Sphingosinicella sp. BN140058: one gene and its partner. The protein of the gene in region 1 interacts with the protein of each later gene in a pairwise test. Links are inferred from orthologs where the notes say so. Each region holds a gene or a part of one and is shown in the gene's direction. Other genes may lie near its edges.

Evidence for each region. Proteins that work in one complex are often made in the same cells at the same time.
Region 2: the proteins of gyrA (region 1) and gyrB interact in binary tests that used the Escherichia coli proteins (3 or more experiments, as listed by UniProt). The link is inferred for Sphingosinicella sp. BN140058 from one-to-one orthologs.

Annotation. Positions count from the first base shown.
Region 1 is NZ_CP035501.1:5,307,599-5,314,934, reverse strand. Bases 2,488-5,765 are described here. They hold gyrA (DNA gyrase subunit A), read left to right. Parts: upstream 2,488-2,841; coding sequence 2,842-5,565; downstream 5,566-5,765. Other genes in these bases: ETR14_RS24105 (VOC family protein), read right to left, coding at 5,643-5,765; yaaA (peroxide stress protein YaaA), read left to right, coding at 2,488-2,710. Outside these bases: ETR14_RS24125 (tetratricopeptide repeat protein), read right to left, coding at 1-486; ETR14_RS24120 (lipopolysaccharide assembly protein LapB), read right to left, coding at 523-1,752; more of yaaA, read left to right, coding at 1,952-2,487; more of ETR14_RS24105, read right to left, coding at 5,766-6,032; methylenetetrahydrofolate--tRNA-(uracil(54)-C(5))-methyltransferase (FADH(2)-oxidizing) TrmFO, read left to right, coding at 6,073-7,336. UniProt on the Escherichia coli protein: A type II topoisomerase that negatively supercoils closed circular double-stranded (ds) DNA in an ATP-dependent manner to maintain chromosomes in an underwound state.
Region 2 is NZ_CP035501.1:2,969,813-2,974,136, reverse strand. Bases 178-3,288 are described here. They hold gyrB (DNA topoisomerase (ATP-hydrolyzing) subunit B), read left to right. Parts: upstream 178-525; coding sequence 526-3,051; downstream 3,052-3,288. Other genes in these bases: ETR14_RS13460 (hypothetical protein), read left to right, coding at 270-449. In the rest of the region: pepN (aminopeptidase N), read right to left, coding at 1-160; xylA (xylose isomerase), read right to left, coding at 3,348-4,324. UniProt on the Escherichia coli protein: DNA gyrase negatively supercoils closed circular double-stranded DNA in an ATP-dependent manner to maintain chromosomes in an underwound state.

The DNA of each region.
Region 1 (7,336 bases):
GATCTTGGCGCGGGCGAGATTGACGACGCTGTCGAGATCGTTCGGATTGGCGGCGATCTTCTGTGCATAGAAGGTTTCCGCCGCGCCGTAATCGCCGGACTCGATCGCATTGCCGGCGAGATAGGTCTGGAGCTGGGTGGTCTCGGAAGCGTCGGCGCCGCCGCTGGCGAGGATCGCCTCGACCGCGGCGCGCTGCGCGTCCTTGTTATTCTCCTCGGACGCCCGCTGGAGCTGGAACTTAGCGATCACATATTTGTCGTCGGTGTTCTTCGCCACCGCCTGCGCGGCGGCGAGCTTCTCCGGGAAATCGGCCGCTTTTTCGGTGAGCGACTTCTGGAGGGCCGCGATCGCGTTCTGCGCTTCCTTGCTGAGCTTGAACTTGCGCTCGGGCGCCTTGGCAGCCTTGTCTTGGGCAACGGCCGGGGCCGCAGCGACGCCGCCGACGATCAGCGAGGCGGCGATCGCGAGGCTGGAAACGAACTTCATGACGAACTCTCCTGAGGGGGGATGGTGGTTCGGCGATCAGGCGCGCTGGGACAGCCAGATCAGCCACAAGGCGGCGAGGTCGGCGCGGGGGCCGCCGACCGTGCGAAAGGCAGCGTCGGCATCCGGACGCTGGCCGGCGAGCGCGAGCGCAATGCCGAGACGGGTGTTGCCGACATTGGGATCGATCCCGCCCTTCTGGAGCGCGATGCGATACAGGTCGGCGGCGGCAGCATAGTCGCCGAAGCTCAGATATTGGTCGCCCGCGTCGAGCGCGGCGGTACCGGTCGCTGCCGAGGCCGCCGCGGTGCGGGCCGCGGCGAGCTTCGCCTTGGCAGAAGTGGCGTTCTTCTTGGAGGTGGCGATGGCTTCCTTGAAGGTCGCCTTGGCGGGATCGACCATGCGGTCGTTCACCCCCTCCTGAAACACGGACTGCGCCTCTGCCGGGAGGTTGGCGCTGCCGAAGGCCTGCGCCGCTTCCATATAGTCTCGCTCCCCGGCGAGCGCCTTGGACAGGCGCTGCAGCCGGGTGGCGTCCAGCGTGGTGGCCGCATCGGGCTTCGCATAATCGCGGTAGAGCAGAACCGCGTCGCGCCAGTTGGTCGCATTGGGATAAGCGGCGACCAGCGCGCGGCTGAACTTGATTGCCTGCGGCGCCATCGCATTCATCGTCGCCAGGGTCAGGCCGCGCCGGTACCAGGCTTCAGGTGCCTTCTGGCCGCTTGCCGCCTGAAGCTCGATTGCGCGGTCGATCAGCGCGACCGCTTCGGCATTCTTGCGCAGGTCGAGCTTGACCCGGGCGAGCGCGATCGCTGCATCCGGGCTCGGGGCGAGTTCGAAGGCGCGGGCGAGCGCGGTCTCCGCGCGCTCGCGCTTGCCGGCGAACGAGGCGAGCACGCCCTGGGTCGCGTACAGCGGCGCCTGCTCGGCCACGGGGATCCGGCCGCTCGCCAGCAAATCGTCGACCGCGGCGCCCTGGAGGGCGGTATTGTTGGTCTCGCGGCCGAGGCGGAGCTGCAGGCCGGCAAGCTGGTAGCGCGCATCGGCGCCGCGCGCGGCGGATTGCGCGGTGGTCAGCGCGGCGTTGGCGGCGCTGTAATTACGGGCGGCGAGCGCCGCCTCCAGCGCGGCAAGCGAAGCCCGCTCCTCCTTGGTGAAGCTCGGCCCCGTATAGGGCGCCTTCTTCGCATCCGCCGGCGCGATCGCGACGACCGAGGCGGTGCCGAGCGCGAGGGCGATTCCGAGCGAAAGCCTGGAAACCGAAGCCATAACCGAAATGCCTCCTGATGAACTGCCCCGCAGCGAACACCGCCCTGGAGAGGGTGGCTCTACTATCGTCATTCCCTGCCTGTTTCTAGCGCCCCGGCACTGAACCCCGCTTGAACCGCAAACGGCCGGAAACACGCCACAATCCCTCGCCTCGGGCGGCGGTTTGACAGCAAAGCCGCGGCATCGCTAACCGCACCCGATGCTTGCCGTCATTTCACCTGCCAAGACGCTCGATTACAAGCGTCCCCTGCCCCCGCTCGACCCGACCCAGCCCCGGTTCGCCGAAGAGGCCGAGGCGCTCGCCGCCGCCGCCGCCAGGCTGTCCAAGCCGAAGCTTGCCGGGCTGATGCACATCTCGGAGCCGCTCGCCGCGCTCAACGTCGAGCGCTACCGCGGCTTTGCCGAGCAACCGACGCGTCCGGCGCTCTACGCTTTCGCAGGCGACGTCTATGCCGGGTTCGAGGTGCACAGCGTCGACGATCAGGCGGTGCGCTTCGCCCAGGACCATCTGCGCATCCTTTCGGGTCTCTACGGCCTGCTCCGCCCGCTCGACGCGATCCGTCCCTACCGGCTGGAAATGGGTACCAGATGGGCGCCGGGCCGCAGCCGTAACCTTTATGACTATTGGCAGGGCAGGATTGCCGATCGGCTCGCCGCCGATCTCGCGGAGACGGGCGGCGACACCGTGATCAATCTCGCCAGCAAGGAATATTGGCAGGCGGTCGACGGCAAGCTGCCTGCGAGCGTTCGCGTCATCGAGATCGACTTCCGCGAAGAGGGTCCGAACGGCCTGCGCTTCAACACCTTCGCCGCCAAACGTGCGCGGGGCATGATGGCACGCTACATCTGCGAGCACGGCCTGGTGGACCCGGACCAGGTCAAGGGCTTCGACAGCGACGGCTATGCCTATGACGCCGCCAACAGCGACGACACCCGCTGGCGCTTCCACCGGGGATGACCTTCTAGGCGACGCGTGCGCGCGCGTACGCGTGCACGCGCGGGTGGCGCTCGGCGGAAACAGGCGCTAGGGTCCACCGCGATCATTCCAGACGTCCGTTCGGACGCACCCCGCAGCAACAGGAACAGTAAGTGGCCAGCGTACCGCCGACCATCGACAACAGCGATATCTCTCCGATTTCCATCGTCGACGAGATGAAGACCTCGTACCTCGACTACGCAATGTCGGTGATCGTCAGCCGCGCGCTTCCCGACGTGCGCGACGGCCTGAAGCCGGTGCATCGCCGCATACTCTACGGCGCGCACGAGGCCGGCTTCGTCGCCGGTCGGCCCTACCGCAAGTCCGCCCGACTGGTCGGCGACGTGATGGGTAAATATCACCCGCACGGCGACAGCTCGATCTACGATGCGCTGGCGCGCATGACCCAGGATTGGTCGATGCGGGTGCCGCTGATCGACGGCCAGGGCAATTTCGGTTCGATGGACCCGGATCCGCCCGCGGCGATGCGGTATACGGAGGCCCGCCTCGCACGCGTCGCCTCCGCCTTGCTCGATGATATCGACAAGGACACGGTGGATTTCCAGCCGAACTACGATGCGTCGGAGCGCGAGCCGCAGGTGCTGCCGGCGCGCTTTCCGAACCTGCTCGTCAACGGCGCCGGCGGCATTGCCGTCGGCATGGCGACCAACATCCCGCCGCACAATCTCGGCGAAGTGCTGGCCGCCTGCCGCGCCTACATCCAGAATCCGGCGATCACCGTCGACGAACTGATCGAGATCGTGCCCGGCCCGGATTTCCCGACCGGACCTTTGATCCTCGGCCAGGGCGGCGCCCGCAACGCCTATCATACCGGCCGCGGCAGCATCATCATGCGCGCCCGCCACGTCGTCGAGACCGCGCGGGGCGATCGCCAGTCGATCGTCCTCACCGCCATCCCCTACCAGGTCGGCAAGTCCAACCTGGTCGAGAAGATCGCGGAAGCGGCCAAGGACAAGCGGATCGAGGGCATCGCGGACATCCGCGACGAATCGAACCGCGAGGGCGTCCGCGTCGTCATCGAGCTGAAGCGCGACGCCACCGCGGACGTGGTGCTGAACCAGCTCTGGCGGCACACGCCGGCGCAGCAGAGCTTCCCGGCCAACATGCTCGCGATCCGCGGCGGCCGCCCGGAAACGCTGAACCTGCGCGACATCATCGAGGCGTTCGTCAAGTTCCGCGAGGAAGTGATCACGCGGCGCACCAAGTTCGAGCTGAACAAGGCCCGCGAGCGCGCCCACATCTTGCTCGGGCTGGTGATCGCGGTCACCAATCTGGACGAGGTGGTGCGGATCATCCGCGGTTCGGCCTCACCGGCCGAAGCCCGGGCCGCCCTGCTCGCCCGCGAATGGGCGATCGAGGAGATCGCACCCTACATCAAGCTCGTCGAAGCGGTCGAGCATCAGGCGGATGACGCCACCTACCGGCTGTCGGACGTGCAGGTTCGCGCGATCCTCGAGCTCCGGCTCCACCGCCTGACCGGGCTCGGCCGCGACGAGATTGCCGGCGAACTGCGCGAACTCGCCACTACCATCGCCGAACTGCTCGAAATCCTCGGCGACCGGGTCAAGCTCTATGCGGTCATGCAGGAGGAGTTCGACGCGATCGATGCGGCCTATGCGACTCCGCGCATCACCGAGATCGCGCCGTCTGCGGAAGGGATTGACGACGAGGATCTGATCGAGCGCGAGGACATGGTCGTCACCGTGACCATGGAAGGCTATATCAAGCGCACTCCGCTCGACACCTTCCGCGCCCAGAACAAGGGCGGCAAGGGCCGCGCCGGCATGGCGACCAAGGACGAGGATGCGGTCACCCATCTGTTCGTGACGTCGACGCACACGCCGGTGCTGTTCTTCTCGACCCTCGGCAAGGTCTATCGGATGAAGGTCTGGCGCCTGCCCGAGGGCGGTCCGGCGACTCGCGGGCGACCGATGATCAATCTGCTGCCGCTGGCGGCAGGCGAGACCATCTCCACCGTCCTGCCGCTGCCGGAGAATGAGGAGGAGTGGAGCGCGCTCCACGTCATGTTCGCCACCGCCAAGGGATCGGTGCGGCGCAATTCGATGGACGCGTTCGCCAACATCCGCACCAGCGGCAAGATCGCGATGCGCTTCGAGGAAGGTTCCGACGACCGCCTGATCGGCGTCTCGCTGCTCACCGAAGAGGATGACGTCCTGCTCGCCACCCGCAACGGCCGCGCGATCCGCTTCGCCGCGACCGACGTGCGCGAATTCCAGAGCCGCGATTCCACCGGCGTCCGCGGCGCCCGCCTTGCCGACGGCGACGAGGTCATTTCGATGTCGGTGCTGCGCGGCTTCGATGCGACGCCGCAGGAGCGCGAAGATTACCTCAAGGCCGCGCCGTGGAAGGAGGGCGAGCGCGAAGTGACCCTGTCGCCGGAGCGCATGGCGCAGTTCCAGGCCGCCGAGGAGTTCGTGCTCACCGTCACCGCCAACGGCTACGGCAAGCGCACTTCGGCCTACGAATATCGCCGCACCAACCGCGGCGGCCAGGGCATCACCAACATCGTCAGCTCGGATCGCAACGGACCCGTGGTCGCGAGCTTCCCAGCCCATAGCGGCGAGCAGCTGATGCTGGTCACCGATCAGGCCAAGCTGATCCGGACCACTGTCGGCTCGGTGCGGGTGACCGGGCGCAATACCCAGGGCGTGATCCTGTTCCGGGTCGCCGACGGCGAACATGTCGTCTCGGCGGCACGCATCGAGGAAAGCGAAGAGGAAGCCGAGGTCGTCGTCGACGTCGAGGACCAGACCCTGGCAGCAAGCGACGCCGCGATCGACGGCAGCGCGGAGTAGAGCATGATCGGATCAGGCTGAATCAGCCTGGTCCGAGAATGGTGCATCCATCCTTGGTTTAGCCGGGCTTTCGCGGTCTATTCTTCCCGATGGCAGACGGCTTCGACGTTGATGCCGTCGGGATCGTGGACGAACGCGGCATAATAAGTCGGTCCGTAATGCGGCCGCAGGCCGGGTGCGCCGTTGTCGCGGCCGCCCGCCGCAAGGGCCGCCGCGTGGAACGCGTCCACCTCGGCGCGGGTAACCGCGCGAAAGGCGACATGGGTGCCCTCGCCGACCCGTTCGTTGTCGCCGATCCAGAAGAACGGATTGTCTTCGACCCCGAAGCCCAGGGCGGTGCCACGGCTCTCGGTCTCGCTCGGGCCGACTTCCATGATCAGCGTGATTCCAAGCGGCGCCAGCGCCGCCTCGTAGAAGTGCCGCGAGCGGGCGAGATCCGACACGGCGAAACCGACATGGTCCAACACGGCTTTCTCCTCCTGGTCAAAGCGACTATCGCACGGGCGAATGACACAACAAATCCACATCATCGGCGGCGGTCTCGCCGGATCGGAAGCGGCCTGGCAGCTGGCGGAGGCCGGCGTCAGCGTACGCCTGTCCGAAATGCGCGGCACCGGCGAGCGAAGCCCCGCGCACCAGACCGACGGCCTTGCCGAGCTCGTCTGCTCCAATTCCTTCCGCTCCGACGATGCCGAGCATAATGCCGTCGGCCTGCTCCATTCTGAGATGCGGGCGCTCGGATCGGTGATCATGGCCTGCGCCGACGCGCACAAGGTTCCCGCCGGGTCCGCGCTCGCGGTTGATCGGGACGGCTTTTCCGACGCGGTCACCGCCCGTCTCGCCGCCCACCCGAACATCGAGATCGTGCGCGAACGGATCGATTCGTTGCCGGAAAGCGGGATGACGATCGTCGCCACCGGCCCGCTCACCGCGCTGGGCCTCGCCGAATCGATCGGCGCCGCCACCGGTGCAGATGCGCTCGCCTTCTTCGATGCGATCGCGCCGATCGTCCACCGCGACTCGATCGACATGGACATCGCCTGGATGGCGTCGCGCTGGGACAAGTCCGGCGCGGATGGCGGCGATGGCAAGGATTACATCAACTGCCCGATGACCAAGGAGCAATATCTCGCCTTCCACCAGGGCCTGATCGACGGCGAGAAGACCGAATTTCGGGAGTGGGAGAAGGACACGCCCTATTTCGAAGGCTGCATGCCGATCGAGGTGATGGCGGCGCGCGGCGTCGACACCCTGCGCTACGGGCCGATGAAGCCGGTCGGGCTCGACGATCCCAAGACCGGTCGCTGGCCCTATGCCGTCGTCCAGCTCCGCCAGGACAATGCCCTCGGCACGCTGTGGAACATGGTCGGTTTTCAGACCAAGCTCAAATATGCCGAACAGGTGCGGCTGTTCCGAACCATTCCGGGTCTGGAGAAGGCCGAGTTCGCCCGCCTGGGCGGTCTCCACCGCAACACCTTCATCAATTCCCCGCAATTGCTCGATCGGACCCTGCGCCTCAGGAAAGCGCCGCACATCCGCTTCGCCGGTCAGATCACCGGCTGCGAAGGCTATGTCGAATCGGCGGCGGTGGGGTTGATGGCCGGTCGCTTCGCCGCTGCGGAACTCCGCGGCGAGACCCTTGCGCCGCCGCCTTCTGAGACTGCGTTCGGCGCCCTGCTCGGCCACATCACCGGCGGCGCCGAGGCCGATCTCTATCAGCCGATGAACGTCAATTTCGGCCTGTTCCCGCCGGTCGAGGGCAAGGCCAAGA
Region 2 (4,324 bases), 2.3 Mb from region 1 along the record:
GATCGCCATTGCGCTCCACCCGAAGAGTCGACCGAACCCGGCTGCGCTCGGCGCCGAGATCGAAGTCGAGCACGATCTCGGGCACCAGCCAATCCGGCGGACGATAATCCTCGCGGCGGATCGCGGTAGGGACGGCGGGAGCGTTCTGGGCGTCGAGCATGAGATGCGACTTAAGATTGCGCCCGAGCGGGTGCAATGCACCGGGACCGAACAATTGCGCCGCACTGCCCATCCTCGGAGCCGGAGCACGTGCCCGGCGTTGATGGCCCATGCGTCTCGAAAAACAGAATCGCCGTTCCTGTATCGCCCTCCTCATCGGCCTCGCCGCGCTGATCGGGCTGATCATCTGGATGGCGCTCGGCGGGCTCCCGCGCGAAAGTGTCGGGGACGATGTGAAGGGGGATCTCCAGGCGCCCGCGCCACGAACGGCTGGACGGCCGACCGGCTGATCCGCCCAAACAGGAAAGCGGCGCCCTTGACGCTAAATTCCTTGGGTTCCGAGGCGCGCGTCGCTATATCCTCGGCATGGCAACATCTCCGAGTGAAAACAGCTACGGCGCCGATTCCATCAAGGTGCTTAAAGGTCTCGACGCGGTCCGCAAGCGGCCCGGCATGTACATTGGCGACACCGACGACGGATCGGGCCTCCACCACATGGTGTTCGAGGTTTCCGACAACGCGATCGACGAAGCGCTCGCCGGGCATTGCGATCTGATCCGGATCACCCTCAATCCTGACGGCTCGGTCTCGGTCGAGGATAACGGCCGCGGCATTCCGACCGGGATCCATGCCGAGGAAGGCGTCTCGGCCGCCGAAGTGATCATGACCCAGCTGCATGCGGGCGGCAAGTTCGAGAACACCTCGGACGACAATGCCTACAAGGTCTCCGGCGGCCTGCACGGCGTCGGCGTGTCGGTGGTGAACGCGCTCTCCGAATGGCTGGAGCTCACCATTTGGCGCGGCGGCGAAGAGCATTGGATGCGCTTCCGCCACGGCGACGCCGAAGCACCGCTCAAGGTCAACGGCCCGGCGGCAGAGGGCAAGAAGGGTACGAAGGTCACCTTTCTCCCCTCCCCATCGACCTTCAAGATCGTCGAGTTCGACTTCGACAAGCTCGAGCACCGCTTCCGCGAGCTCGCCTTTCTAAACTCCGGCGTGCGCCTGATCCTCACCGACGCCCGGCACGAAGACGAAAAGGCGATCGAGCTCTATTACGAAGGCGGCATTGCAGCCTTCGTCCGTTATCTCGACCGCACCAAGACGGCGCTGATCCCCGATCCGATCTCGGTCTCGGGGCAACGCGACGATATCGGCATCGACGTCGCGCTCGAGTGGAACGACAGCTATTACGAGCAGGTCCTCTGCTTCACCAACAACATCCCGCAGCGGGACGGCGGCACCCACCTTGCCGCCTTCCGTGCCGCGCTGACCCGCACGATGAACAATTATGCCGAGAAATCGGGCGTTCTGAAGAAGGAAAAGGTGTCGCTCACGGGCGACGACATGCGCGAGGGGCTGACCGCGATCGTCTCCGTCAAGCTGCCCGATCCCAAGTTCAGCTCGCAGACCAAGGACAAGCTCGTCTCGTCCGAAGTGCGCCAGCCGCTCGAGAGCCTGATCGCCGACAAGATGGCCGAGTGGCTCGAGGAAAATCCGGCTCACGCCCGCACGATCATCCAGAAGATCATCGATGCCGCGGCGGCGCGCGAAGCGGCGCGCAAGGCGCGCGAGCTCACCCGGCGCAAGGGCGTGATGGACATCGCCTCGCTGCCCGGCAAGCTCGCCGATTGTCAGGAGCGCGATCCCGCCAAGTCCGAGCTGTTCCTGGTCGAGGGTGACTCGGCCGGCGGTTCCGCCAAGCAGGGTCGCGATCGCAGCACCCAGGCGATCCTGCCCTTGAAGGGTAAGATCCTGAACGTCGAGCGCGCCCGCTTTGACCGCATGCTGTCGTCGAAGGAAGTCGGCACCCTCATCCAGGCGATGGGTACCGGGATCGGCCGCGACGATTTCAACATCGAAAAATTGCGCTACCACAAGATCGTGATCATGACGGACGCCGACGTCGATGGCGCCCATATCCGCACCCTGCTGCTCACCTTCTTCTACCGGCAAATGCCGGAGATCATTGAACGCGGGCACCTCTACATCGCTCAGCCGCCGCTTTATAAGATCACCAAGGGCCGGTCCGAAGTCTATGTAAAGGACGACGGCAAGCTCGACGATTATCTGGTCGACGCCGGCATCGGCGCGATGCTGCTCGAAACCGCGGAAGGCCCGCGCTCAGGCCAGGATCTGCGCTCACTCGCCGACCATGCCCGGCGGGTGCGCACCCTGATGCGCTACGTTCCCAAGCGCTACAACCCGGCGATCATCGAAGCGCTCGCACTCGGCGGGGCCTTCGATCCGGCGCTTGCGGCCGGCGAGCGAGCGGATGCGATCCTGCGCGCCGCGACATGGCTGCAGGGGGGCGACGAGGAATCGACCTGGACGGGCGAACTCGGCGTTGATGGCGATTACATTCTGCGTCGCCTGTGGCGCGGGGTCACCGATCATCACATCGTCGATCACAAGTTCATCGCATCGGCCGAAGCCCGCAAGCTGCATACGCTGACTGCCGAGCAGGCTCCCGCTTACGCGCAATCCTCGCGATTGGTGTCGATGAAGTCGGCGGCTGCGGCCGCGGCGACCGACGAGGAGAGCGTGCAGGAGGCGAACACCCCCGGTGCAGCCCTCGACGCGGCACCGCCTGCCGAGCGTGCGCCCGACGCCCGCGGCGTCCTCGTTCGCCGCCCGACCGAATTGCTCGAAGCGATCCTCGCGGCGGGCCGCAAGGGCATGGCGATCCAGCGCTACAAGGGTCTCGGCGAGATGAATGCCGATCAATTGTGGGAAACCACGCTCGATCCGGCCAATCGCAGCCTGCTCAAGGTCGAGGTCACCCAGGCCGACATCGCCGACGAGATCTTCACCCGGCTGATGGGCGACGTGGTCGAACCGCGCCGCGACTTCATCCAGGAAAACGCCCTGAACGTCGCCAACCTCGACGTCTGAGCACGGACCTCGATCCAGTCGCTTACTTGCTTTGCGGCAGGGCTGCGTTCGCTCCAACCTAAGGTGTGGAGCAGGCTCTAGTGTCCTGAGCAACGATCGTTCTGCAGCAAGACGTCTTCGTGACGGCTGGTTGAGCGGTCATGGGGGCGGCCCGTATTGCGGTCGGTGGCCTGGGTCGGCGGAGCGAAGCGGGCGCGCGCTCCCCCAACACCGCTGTCGCAGGCCGTGCCTGCTCCAGCAGCGTCGCGGTTGGGTGAGCAGCGGGAGACGGCGAAAGCCGCCTCCCCAACCCGGATTCACATAAAACGGTTGAACAAATTCTCCAGCCGCTCCTGGCGCCCTGACCGTGGCTTCGGATCGATCGATTTCTGCGCGGTGAGGTCCGCGATGCCGGCGAGATCGAGGGAGGCGATCTGCTTGCCAAATGCCCCGTCCCAGCCGGAATAACGCTCGGCCTTGGCCGCGTCGACGCGGCCATCCTCGATGATCGCGGCGGCGTTGAGGAGGCCCTTCGCCACCGTGTCGATACCGCCGACATGGCCGTAGAACAGATCGGCGGGATCGATCGACTGGCGCCGGACCTTGGCGTCGAAATTGAAGCCGCCGGTGGTGAAGCCGCCCGCGCGGAGGATCTCCAGCACCGCGAGGGTCAGTTCTTCGACCGAGTTGGGGAATTGATCGGTGTCCCAGCCATTCTGCGGATCGCCGCGATTGGCGTCGATCGAGCCGAAGATGCCGAGCGCGGCGGCGGTGGCGATCTCATGCTCGAACGTGTGGCCCGACAGGGTGGCATGGTTCGCCTCGATGTTGACCTTCACTTCATTCTCGAGCCCGTAGCGCTTGAGGAAGCCGTACACGGTTGCCGTGTCGAAGTCGTACTGGTGCTTGGTCGGCTCGTGCGGCTTCGGCTCGATCAGGATCGTGCCCTCGAACCCGATCTTGTGCTTGTGCTCGACGACGAGGCTGAGGAATCGGCCGAAATTGTCGAGCTCGCGCTTCAGATCGGTGTTGAGCAGGGTCTCATAGCCCTCGCGGCCGCCCCACAGCACGTAATTGACTCCGCCCAGGCGGTGCGTGGCGTCGAGCGCGTCGCGGACCTGCAACGCCGCGAATGCATAGACTTCGGGATCGGGGCTGGTCGCGGCGCCGGCAAGGAAGCGCGGGTGACTGAACAGGTTGGCCGTGCCCCACAGCAGCTTGCGGCCCGACGACGCCTGCAGCCTCTCCAGGTGATCGACCGCTTCGGCGAAATGGCGGCGGTGCTCGTCCGCCG